One region of the Streptomyces sp. NPDC007896 genome, then DNA from elsewhere that is predicted to be linked to it. Evidence: riboswitches for the same ligand, from Rfam matches in the RefSeq annotation. Region 1 holds a riboswitch; the other holds the start of a gene.
What was found. A riboswitch is a leader RNA that binds a small molecule or an ion and turns the genes downstream of it on or off. The one in region 1 is predicted to bind cyclic di-AMP.

Region 1 (5,686 bases):
CGTTTCCGAGGAGCCGTTTCGGCGCACCTTGTAGCGACGGTGCGTCGCGTTCGACTCCAGGTAGTCGGCCACGATCGCGTCGCGTTCGACGTCGAGGGCGAGGAGTGTCACGGCTATGGAGAGGCCCGCGCGGTCCTTGCCCGCCGCGCAGTGCATCAGCGCGGGCACGCTGTCCTCGGCCAGCGCGTGCAGCACGTGCGAGTGCTCGGCCGTGCGCTCCTTGACTATCGTGCGGTAGGAACCGATCATCCGGTTGGCCGCCTTGCCGTCGCCGAGGTGCCCGCGCAGCTGTTCCACGTCGCCGTCGCGGACCATCTTCCAGAACTCGCTGCCGTCGGCAGGGTCGGTGAGCGGAAGGTTCACGTTCCGTACACCCGGCAGCTCGACGTCCGGCCCCTCCAGCTGCTGGTCCGCGGCATTGCGGAAGTCGAAGATCGTGTGCAGCCCGAGGGAGGAGAGGAAGGTGGCGTCCTCCTCCGTGGCGTGCGCGAGATGACCACTGCGGAACAGCCGTCCGTAGCGCACCCGCCGGCCGTCCACGGTGGGCAGGCCGCCCACGTCTCGGAAGTTGCGCACTCCGGCCAGCTCCGGCTCGGTCGACGGGACCTGCTGCGTCACGGGGGCTCCTCCCATTGGACCGCCGGCGCTGCTCGGCGACGCTCGCCGACGGGAATCGCGCTTTCGACGATACGACATGGGTTCCTCAGGCAATGAAGTTGTCCACAGCCGTTGCCTCCCGGGTGAGACGCCGTTGATGATGTTGGTGATTGAGTGCGGCTGTTCGAATCTGTGAGGGTTTGATGATCGAAATCGGCGAAGATGGTCGTACGTGGCTTCTTTCGGGCCCGACCAGCGGCTACGCGCTGCGGCTGACCGACCTCGACGAACTGCTCCATCTCCACTGGGGGCCACGGATCACCCTCGCTGACGCCGAGTCGCTGGCCGCCCTGCCCGGCCCGCCGTACCGGCCCTTCGAGTCCCGGCTCGACGGGCGCGAGGAGTATCCCGTCGAGGGCGGCCCCCGCTTCGTACGTCCGGCGCTCTCCGTACGGACGCAGGAGCGGCGCGGCACCGAATGGCGTTTCGAGGCCCACGAGGCCGACGGTGACGAACTGCGGCTGCGCTTCGCGGACGACGGGCTCGGCATCACCCTGCACTACCGGATGCGCGGCGACGTCGTCGAGCGCTGGGTGACCCTGGCCAACGAAGGGCCCTGCCTGGAGTTGCTGCGCGCGGACTCCGCGACCTGGACACTGCCGGAGCGCGACGGCTGGCGGCTCTCTCAGCTGCACGGGCGGTGGGCGGCCGAGTCCCGGCTCGCGCGCTCCCCCCTCACCTACGGTGAGAAGGTCATCGGCAGCCGCCGCGGGCACACCGGGCACCAGCACCTGCCGTGGGTCGCGCTGGACAGCGGGGCGAGTGAGGAGAGCGGCGAGGTCTACGGGTGCGCGCTCGGCTGGTCGGGCTCGTGGCGGATCTGCGTGGCTCAACTCCCCGACGCGCGCGTGCAGATCTCCGGCGGCGCGGGGTACGACGACTCCGGACTGTTGCGTCTGGAGCCGGGGGAGTCGTTCACCACCCCCGTCTTCGCGGGGCTGTGGAGCGACGGCGGCTTCGGCGCGGCGAGCCGGACGTGGCACGCGTACCAGCGCGCGTACGTGATCCCGGACGCGGACCAGGACCGGCCGGTGCTCTTCAACTCCTGGGAGGCCACCCACTTCGACATCTCCGAGGAGCGGCAGCGGGAGCTGGCCCGGCGGGCCGCGGAGATGGGCGTCGAGTTGTTCGTCGTCGACGACGGGTGGTTCGGGGCGCGGACGAGCGACCGCGCAGGGCTCGGCGACTGGACCCCCAACCCGGACCGCTTCCCGCAGGGACTGAAGCCGCTCGCCGACGACGTGCACGCGCTCGGCATGCAGTTCGGGATCTGGGTCGAGCCGGAGATGGTCAATCCTGACAGCGAGCTGTACCGCGCGCACCCCGACTGGGTGCAGTTCCAGCCGGGGCGGACCAGGACGGAGTTCCGCAACCAGCTCGTACTCAACCTCGCCCGCCCCGACGTCCAGGAGTACCTGTGGGAGCAGCTCGACAGTCTGCTCTCGAGTGCCCCGATCGACTATGTGAAGTGGGACTTCAACCGCTGCTTCACGGACGCCGGTTGGCCCGGTGAGCCGTACCCGCAGAAGCTGTGGGTCGAGCACGTGGAGGCCCTGTACGGACTCCTGGACCGGCTGCGCGCCGAGCACCCCGGGGTCGCCTTCGAGTCCTGTTCGGGCGGTGGCGGCCGGATCGACCTCGGCGTCATGGCGCGCACGGACCAGGTGTGGACCTCCGACAACACCGACCCGCTCGACCGGCTCGCCATCCAGCACGGCTTCAGCCAGATCCACCCGGCCCGGATCATGGCCGCCTGGGTCACGGACAGTCCGAACGCGCAGCTCAACGGACGGATCAGCTCGCTGCGGTTCCGGTTCGTGAGCGCCATGGCCGGGGTCCTCGGGGTCGGCGGTGACCTGGCCGACTGGAGCGAGGTGGAGCTCGCCGAGGCGCGGGAGTGGGTGGAGCGCTACAAGGAGATCCGGCCGGTCGTGCAGCGCGGCGACCTCTACCGGCTGCGGCCTCCAGGCGGCGGCCTGAGCGCGGTGCAGTACGTGCACGGCGACGAGACCGTCGTCCTCGCCCTGCTCCAGGCCCAGCACCACGGCGAGCCGGTCGCCCCGCTCCGGCTGCGCGGGCTGGATCCGAGCGCCGCGTACGAATGCTGTGAAACGGGCGAAGTGCACCGGGGTGCGGTGCTGTTGCATCACGGGTTGCGGACGGAGCTGCGTGGGGACTTCGATGCGGCAGTTATCCGGCTGCGTCGCATGTGAGTGTTCTGTCCGTATTGATGCCTTCATTCCAACTGGCCCTGGAATAAAGGACCGTGGTGCGATGTGCGTGAGCAGCGTCATATTCGTGACGATGCGTTGCGGTCCCGCTTTCTCAATCGGCCCGAATTTCCTGGCGGTTTGCGGGACGGGGGAGATCATTGTCCACGGAGGGTGACCGGAATTCCGGCATGGATCAAGGGGGGCACGCGCACAGAAAAGCCACATGGTTGGCGATGCGCCCCCATCTCGCTTACGTTCGCCCTCAATCCGGACGGACGCCCAATCCTGCCGCCGCCCGGTATCCGCACACCCACCGGTAACCGGCAGGAGCGGGGGACCCACAGGTACCACGCCTGTTCCGGTCTCCGGAACGGCTAGGGGTAAAGCCGCGCAGCCGCGTGGCCGGGCATCTCCAGCCCGCACCCGACAGCTCACCTCGCAGGCGCCGGAGAGGAATTCTTCATGCCCGCGAAGGGTAAGCACCGCCGCCCCAAGTCCCAGCGTTTCTCCCGCTCGATCGCCGTGGCCGGAACCGGTGGCGCCGCGCTCGCGCTGCCGCTGATGGGGGCCGCCGGTGCCCATGCCGTGACGCCGACAGTCGCGGTTTCGTCCACTCCGGAAAAGACCGCGACGATTTCCGGCGCGACGGTTTCCAAAAAGTCCGCGACGGTTTCGGAAAAGACCGCTACGGCCTCCACGGCCGCGACGAAGACCTATTCGGTGAAGGCAGGCGACTGGCTCGCCAAGATCGCCGAGCGGCAGCACCTCAGCGGCGGCTGGCAGAAGCTCTACTCCGACAACCGCCAGGCCATCGGCGGCGACCCCTCGCTGATCCACCCCGGCCTGAAGCTCGCGATCGGCGAGAAGGCCGCGTCGACCGACAACACCAAGCCGTCGACCAAGCCATCGGCCAAGTCGTCCACGCAGTCGTCCGCCAAGACGGCCACGCGGTCGTCGGCGCAGCCGGCCACCGAGTCGTCCAGCGCGGCGGACGCGCCCAAGACCCAGGCCGCGGCCACCCAGGCCACCGGCACCGCCGGCAACACCGGTTACACCCTGCCGGTCGAGGGCGCCACCATCGGCACCGGCTACAAGGTCGCCGGCAGCATGTGGTCCAGCGGCTACCACACCGGCGTGGACTTCGTGGTCCCGACCGGCACCACCATCAAGGCCGTCGCCGCCGGCACCGTCGTCTCGGCCGGCTGGGGCGGCGCGTACGGCAACCAGGTCGTCATCCAGCACGCCGACGGCCGGTACTCGCAGTACGCCCACATGTCCGCCCTGTCGGTCTCGGCGGGCCAGACCGTGACCGAGGGCCAGCAGATCGGCCTCTCCGGCGCGACCGGCAACGTCACCGGTCCGCATCTGCACTTCGAGATCCGCACCACCCCGAACTACGGCTCGGACGTGGACCCGGTCGCGTACCTGCGCTCGCACGGTGTCGCCGTCGGCTGACGTCCGCCGCGTCTTTCACGACCTTCGAGGGCCGGACCTCCGCGATCGCGGAGGTCCGGCCCTCGGCGTTTCTCCGCGCGTCCCGGCGTGGTCATTTCATGATCGGCACATTGCGGTCTTGTGGCACCGGCGCACGAGGTGTCGACACGGTGCGAGGGTGACTCCACAGTGATCTCCGTAAGCGCTTTCTGTGTCTTCGGCGACGGCATCGCGGCCGTCGTCGCCACCGCAAGGAGCCCGCCATCGTGAGACCTCGAAGACTCGGCGTCACCGCCGCCGCCGCGCTGCTGGCCGGACCGGTCGACGCGCCCTCGCACGCCACCGAACAGCATCCGCCGCCGCGCCGGATCGTGGAGAGACTGGACCGCGGCCTGGTCGCCGTCCCCTCCGGCAAGGGCACCTTCCTGAGCTGGCGGTTACTCGGCACGGAGTACGCGCTCCCCCAAGTTCTCGGCTCCGCTCGAACAGGGGGTACCCCCACCGGGGACGCGATCGCGTTCAACGTGTACAAGGGCGGACGACGGCTCAACCGGGCGCCGGTCATCCGCTCGACCACATACCAGGACGACAGCCGGGGCACCGGCACGTACGCCGTGCGTGCCGTCGTCAACGGCCATGAGCGAAAGCCGAGTTCGGCGGCGCTCGACTTCGCGAAGGGCTACGCCGAGATTCCGCTGGCCGCCGTCGACGCGCCCGCCGCGATCAGCGGCTCGACGGCGATCGGCGGCTACCGCAACGACGACAACGTCACCGTGTACGACCTCGACGGCGACGGCAGGGCCGAGGTGCTGGTGCACACGGCCGACGGGACCACCTTCGCGGACGGAGCGAAGGTGACCGCCGACTCGCCCGCCAACCAGTTCATTTCGGTGATCGACGGGGAGACGGGCCTCGAGTGCACCCGGCAGCCCGTGCCCGACGACCTGGTCGCCGGCGGCCCCTCCGGCGGGCACTTCGGCATCGCGTACCTGGACGGCGTACACCCCAGCCTCGTCACGAAGTTGGTCACCCGGGTCGGTGCCAAGCGCGGAGCCTTCCGGATCCTCTTCCAGACCTGGGACTTCAACGGCACGGATCTGAGACGGCGTTGGAAGTACGTCGTCCCGGCCGGCAGCGGCGCCACCAGCTTCCACCAGATCCGGACCGTCGACGTCGACCAGGACGGCAAGGACGAGATCGCCGACGGCAACTACGTGGAGGGCGGCGACGGCACGCTGCGCTATGTCGTCGACGGTGCCGGACACGGCGACCGTTTCGACATCGCCGACCTCGACGTCGGCAGGGGCAGCGCCGCCGACATCGACCCCGGCCACCCCGGCTACGAGTACTGGACCTCCACCGCCGACGTCACCCGCCCCGGC
Region 2 (5,686 bases), on a different contig from region 1:
GCTGCCGAGCTTCCCGTAGGCGTACGCGACGGCCTCCGCCGCACGGGAGTTGGGCGCCGCGACGGAGCCGGGCGACGACACCGGGCCGAGGTCCCGGGCGGCGGAGCGCGAGGCGCGCTGCCCGGCGCTTCCCGTGCCCCCGGCCGCTCCCAGGTCCCCGAGCTGCGCGCGCTGCTCGTCGGTGAGCCGCGACAGCAGCTGCCGCGCCGTGTCCAGCTTCCCGGTGATCGTCTTCTTGGCCCGCTTCAGCTCCGCCTGACGCGACTTGAGTGAGGCCAGCTCGACATGAGCGGCCCCGCGCAGCTGCTCGATCTCCCGCAGCTGTTTGCGCACCCGGGCCACGGCCTCCGCCTGCCGGCTGCCGGCCCGCTCGGCGAACGCGGCCCCTTCCAGGTACTGGTCGGGGTTGTCGGAGAGCGCGAGTTGCAGCGCGGGGTCCAAGCCTCCGCTGCGGTACTGCGCGGCGGCGATCGAACCCAGCGCGTCCCGGGCGTCGTTGAGCCGGTCCTCCTTGCGCGCCGCCTCGTCGCGCAGCGCGTTCAGCCGCTGCTCGGCCTTGGCGGCCTTGTCCTTCGCGCCGTCGTACTTCTGGGTGGCGACCTCCGCCTCCTCGTACAACGTGTCCACCTTGGCCTTCACCTGTGCCGGCGACAGCTGCGGGTCCGCGTGCCCCGTCCCGTCGAAGCCCGTCGCCGTGGCCGCGCCCGCGAGGGCGATGGTCGCGGCTGTGCGGGCCGTGTTTCCACCGAGCGAGCGCTGTCTGGCCTTTCGGTGCGCTGCCACGAGGGCCCACATCCTTCCCGGGGACTTGCGTACGACCGCCGGGGACGAGCGCGGTCAGCGGGGACACGTCCGGCGGCGGCCCCACACAGGGGGAGCGGGCCGCCGCCGGACCTTTCTCGGCGGTGGTGTCCGGCTGCCGCCCCTGGCCCGGGCGGCGGTGGGGAGCCGGTCACCTGGTGGAGGACGCTAAACCTGAGAGTGATGCCCCGGTAACGTCATGTACGGAAGTGGCGCCACTGGATCGCGGGGTGACCGCATGTGACCGTGATCCCGGCCCGGCTCCGTCGACTTCACGCGGTGTGATGACCGATGGGGCGGTTCCGGGACAATCGGTGGTTCCCAGGTGGTAGTGGTCTACAGGGGGTGGGCCGGTGACAAGGGGGGTGAGGGCCGCCGATTAGGCTCCGGCTCCATGGACGTACTCATCCATCTCTTCGTCGGCCTGCACATCATCGGCATCGCCTCGCTCCTCGGCGGTTTCCTCACCCAGATGAAGGCGATGGGCCAGGGCACCGCCCGGTTCGTCCCCGCCATGCTGCACGGCGCGCTGACCATGCTGGTCACGGGCGTCGCCCTCGTCGGCCTCAACCAGGCCGACGACCACTCGGTCAACACCATCAAGATCGGCGTGAAGCTCGCCCTGCTGATCGTGATCCTCGGGCTCGTCTATGTGAAGCGGGACGACGAGAAGGTGGACAAGGGCCTGTTCGGGCTCGTAGGGCTGCTCACGACCGCGAACATCTTCATCGCGGTGCTCTGGACCTGACGGCCCCCCGAAGGCCCCCACGGACGGCCACGGCGCTTTCGGACACCCGACGGCTACGGTCCTGCGGACGCCCGACGGCGCTACGGTCCTGCGGACGCCCGACGGCGCTACGGTCCTGCGGACGCCCGACGGCGCTACGGTCCTGCGGACGCCCGACGGCTACGGCTCCTGAGGACGCCTGACCGCCACGACCACCACCGCCAGCCACGCCGCGACCGAGACCCACAGCAGCACCTGCCCGAGCCCCCTGAGCCAGCCGACGCCGATGGCGGCCGCGACCGACAGCGCCGCCACCGCCGTCATCCCCAGCGGGAACACGGTCGCCCAGCGCAGCACGTCGTAGCGCGGGCGGGGCCACAGGGCCTCCGCCACGGCCAGCACGCAGTACGAGCCGAGGACGAGCACGAGCAGCGCCTCGGTCACCCAGCGCAGCACGCCGTTGTCGTCGTTGTTCCACAGGTAGATGTTCGCCTGGTACGCGAGGATCAGCTTCGACCCCGCCAGCGCCGAGATGGCGAGCGCGCCGCCCGCGACCCACTGGTCCCCGGCGCCCGTGGCGACCTCGCGGTAGTCGAAGTAGAACAGCGCCAGCGCGTAGAGCAGGAGCCCCAGCCAGAACAGCACCAGCGCCGCGTGCGCGAGCCAGTCCGTGTGCGTCGCGGGGGCGAGCGTCGCGCCCAGCACCGCGAGCCCCTGCGTGGCCACACAGCCGAGGAACACCGCTCCGGGCATACGGGGCCGCCATTGCCGTACGACCAGGAAGAGCAGCCCGGGCCAGAGCACCGCCGACAGGGCGAGCAGGGCCTCGGCCGGCACCTCCCACCCCGGCGTGACCAGCCGCGTGCCGAGCACGGTGGTCGCCGCGACCGCGGTGAGCGCGCCCGGCGTAGCGGCCTCCGCCAGCCACCGCTCCCGCTCTCGCAGCAGCCGTACGACGAAGGCCGCGGCGAGCCCGAGCCAGCCGACGGCCGCCAGGGCCAGCACGATCCGGGACAGGATCTCGTAGCCGGTCTGCTCCAGCCCGATCGAGATGATGCCGGTGGCCAGGATCGCGGCTCCGGCGCCCGGCGGACTCTGCGCCCACCAGGTGCGCAGGCCGGTCCACCGGGTGCCGGGCGGGGAGATGGCTGACATGGGCCCGATGCTAAGGACCTTCGAGAGGGTTGGCGGCGGGCCACGCGCGCGTGGAGTCCGAGGAGCCCCACGCGCGTGTGCCGGGCGCCGGGGCGTTAGGCCGGACGCACCACGCTGTGGATGATCGACTCGCCGCCGTAGAAGATCGACTCCTCGCGGACGTACGCGCCCGGCTTGGGGGCGTGGATCATCATGCCGTTGCCGATGTAGAGGCCGACGTGGCTGATGTCGTCGTAGAAGAAGACGAGGTCACCGGGCTTGATGTCGGAGAGCGGGACCGTCGTGCCCACGTTGACCTGGTCCCAGGTGGTACGCGGGAGATCGACGCCGGCGGCCTTCCAGGCGGCCTGGGTGAGGCCGGAGCAGTCGTAGGAGCCGGGCCCGGTCGCGCCCCAGACGTACGGCTTGCCGATCTGGGTGCGGGCGAAGGCGAGGGCCTTGTCGGCCTTGGCGGTGTACGAGGAGTCGGTGGCCGAACTCCCGGTGGTCCCGGTGGTGGCGGTGGTCCCGGTGGTCCCGGTGGTCGCCTGCTGCTGGGCGGCCGCCTCCTGGGCCTTCTTCTCCGCGGCGGCCTGCTGCTGCGCCAGCTCAGCCGCCTTGCGGTCGGCCGCTTCCTGCTTCTTCTTCTCGATCGCCGCGAGCCGCGCCTTCTCCTCGGCGGTCAGCTTCGAGAGCAGGTCGCGCGCCTCGGCGAGCTTGCGCTGCACGTCGGCCTTGGACGTCCTCAGCGCGCTCTGCGTCGTGGTGAGCGTCTGCAGGCTCTGGGAGGCCTCCGCGCGCTTCTTGGTGGTGGCGGCCTGCTCGGTGATGTAGTCGTCGACGGCCACCTTCTGGCGGCTGGTCAGCCGGTCCATCAGCTGGGTCTGGTCGAAGTAGTCCTGCGGATTGTCGGCCAGCAGGAGGGTCGCGGTGTCGGGGGCGGCGGCACCGGTGCGGTACTGCGCCGCGGCGAACGAACCCAGCTCCTCGCGCGCGGTGTTCAGCTTCTCGGTGCGCTGGGCCACGTCGTCGAGGAGGGAGTCGACGCGCTTGCGCTGCTGCGCGGTCTTCTCCCTGGTCGCGTTGTACTTCTCGGTCGCCGCCTCGGCCTGGTGGTAGAGGTCGTCGACCTTCTTCTCGACCTCTTCGACACTCGGCTTGGGATCGGCCGAGGGCGCGGCGTTCGCCGTCTGGGAGAGCAGGGCCACGGAGGTGAGGGCCGCCGTGGCGAGGGCGGGGGTCCGTATACCCGCTATGCGCGTACCCGTAGGACTCCACTTGCGATGCGACGCCAAGAGAGGCGACTCCTTCCGTCTTCCGCCTACCGAGTTAGCTGTCGGGTTCGGGCGGGTGATTCCGGAAGGTTTGCCCTACGGTCCTTGTCCCAGCGGACAGTTGGACCGATTCACCCCAAGGTCGGTTGGGTCCCCGGCTCCGGCTGCCGTACGGCGCACCGGACTCGGCGGAGGCCGCACGGCCCGGCGGTGTTCGCCGGTTGGGTCGAGCGGCCTGCCCGGCACGCTAGCCAACTCATAAGTGTTCTGTGAAGTTTGATGTGCGATATGCCCGATACATTTTCGTGACCTTGACCTTGGAGGTCATTGATCGGGACCGACTGTGGCTGACCGTAATGAAACGATCCTGAACGGTAACGGCGTCCGCGGCGGAAAGGGTGGCGGAAAGGGATCATGCGCGGTCGTTGGAAAATCCGGTCGGGTTTCCAGGGTGGCCGCGGGTTGTCAGTGGGGCCGCCTAGACTCGGAGAGCGATGAGCAGCCTCTTTGATGACAGCTTTCTGGCGGACCTCCAGCCTTCCGGGGCCCACGAGGAAGAGCCCCCGCCGCCGCCCGAGGACGGGGCGCCGGAGCCGCTTCCGGACGACCTGTTCGGCGGTCGCTTCGACGTGTCCGCGAGCCGGGACGCCTACTACCGCGACGGCGCGCCCCGCCCCGCCGTGGACCCGGCGGCCCTGTTGGACGGGCTGAACGAGAACCAGCGCGCGGCCGTGGTGCACTCCGGCTCCCCGCTGCTCATCGTGGCCGGCGCGGGCTCCGGCAAGACCCGGGTGCTCACCCACCGCATCGCCCATCTGCTGGGCGAGCGCCATGTCCACCCCGGCCAGATCCTCGCGATCACCTTCACGAACAAGGCCGCGGGCGAGATGAAGGAGCGCGTCGAGCAGCTCGTCGGCCCGCGCGCGAACGCGATGTGGGTGATGACCTTCCACAGCGCGTGTGTGCGGATCCTGCGCCGCGAGAGCAAGAAGCTCGGCTTCACCTCCTCGTTCTCGATCTACGACGCCGCCGACAGCAAGCGGCTGATGGCGCTCGTCTGCCGTGACCTGGATCTCGATCCCAAGCGCTTCCCGCCCAAGTCCTTCAGCGCCAAGATCTCGAACCTGAAGAACGAGCTGATCGACGAGGAGGACTTCGCCGCCCAGGCCGCCGACGGCTTCGAGAAGACCCTCGCCCAGGCCTACGCGATGTACCAGTCGCGGCTGCGCGAGGCCAACGCGCTCGACTTCGACGACCTGATCATGACCACGGTCAACCTGCTGCGCGCCTTCCCGGACGTCGCCGAGCACTACCGGCGCCGCTTCCGCCACGTCCTGGTCGACGAGTACCAGGACACGAACCACGCGCAGTACGCCCTGGTCAGGGAGCTCGTCGGCCCGGCCGCCGGTGACCGGCCCGAGGACGCGCCGCCCGCCGAGGGCGAGCTCGGGCCCGCCGAGCTGTGCGTCGTGGGCGACGCCGACCAGTCGATCTACGCCTTCCGCGGCGCGACCATCCGCAACATCCTCCAGTTCGAGGAGGACTACCCGGACGCGACGACGATCCTGCTGGAGCAGAACTACCGCTCCACCCAGACGATCCTGTCCGCCGCCAACGCGGTCATCGAGCGCAACGAGTCCCGCCGCCCCAAGAACCTGTGGACCAACGCGGGCGCCGGTTCGAACATCACCGGCTATGTCGCCGACACCGAGCACGACGAGGCCCAGTTCGTCGCCGACGAGATAGACCG

Region 2: linked by a shared signal. The riboswitch ahead of ACFZDJ_RS33235 (NlpC/P60 family protein) and the one ahead of ACFZDJ_RS46120 (peptidoglycan DD-metalloendopeptidase family protein) in region 1 are both predicted to bind cyclic di-AMP.

Annotation. Positions count from the first base shown of each region.
Region 1 is NZ_JBIBKX010000022.1:47,509-53,194, reverse strand. It holds gene ACFZDJ_RS46130 (tyrosine-protein phosphatase) at 1-618, opposite strand, end outside; gene ACFZDJ_RS46125 (alpha-galactosidase) at 801-2,870, shown strand; cyclic di-AMP (ydaO/yuaA leader) riboswitch at 3,172-3,330, shown strand; gene ACFZDJ_RS46120 (peptidoglycan DD-metalloendopeptidase family protein) at 3,333-4,325, shown strand; gene ACFZDJ_RS46115 (hypothetical protein) at 4,571-5,686, shown strand, end outside.
Region 2 is NZ_JBIBKX010000011.1:374,744-380,429, forward strand. It holds gene ACFZDJ_RS33220 (NlpC/P60 family protein) at 1-783, opposite strand, end outside; gene ACFZDJ_RS33225 (hypothetical protein) at 1,196-1,549, shown strand; gene ACFZDJ_RS33230 (tellurite resistance/C4-dicarboxylate transporter family protein) at 1,709-2,683, opposite strand; gene ACFZDJ_RS33235 (NlpC/P60 family protein) at 2,779-3,957, opposite strand; cyclic di-AMP (ydaO/yuaA leader) riboswitch at 3,965-4,137, opposite strand; gene ACFZDJ_RS33240 (UvrD-helicase domain-containing protein) at 4,431-5,686, shown strand, end outside.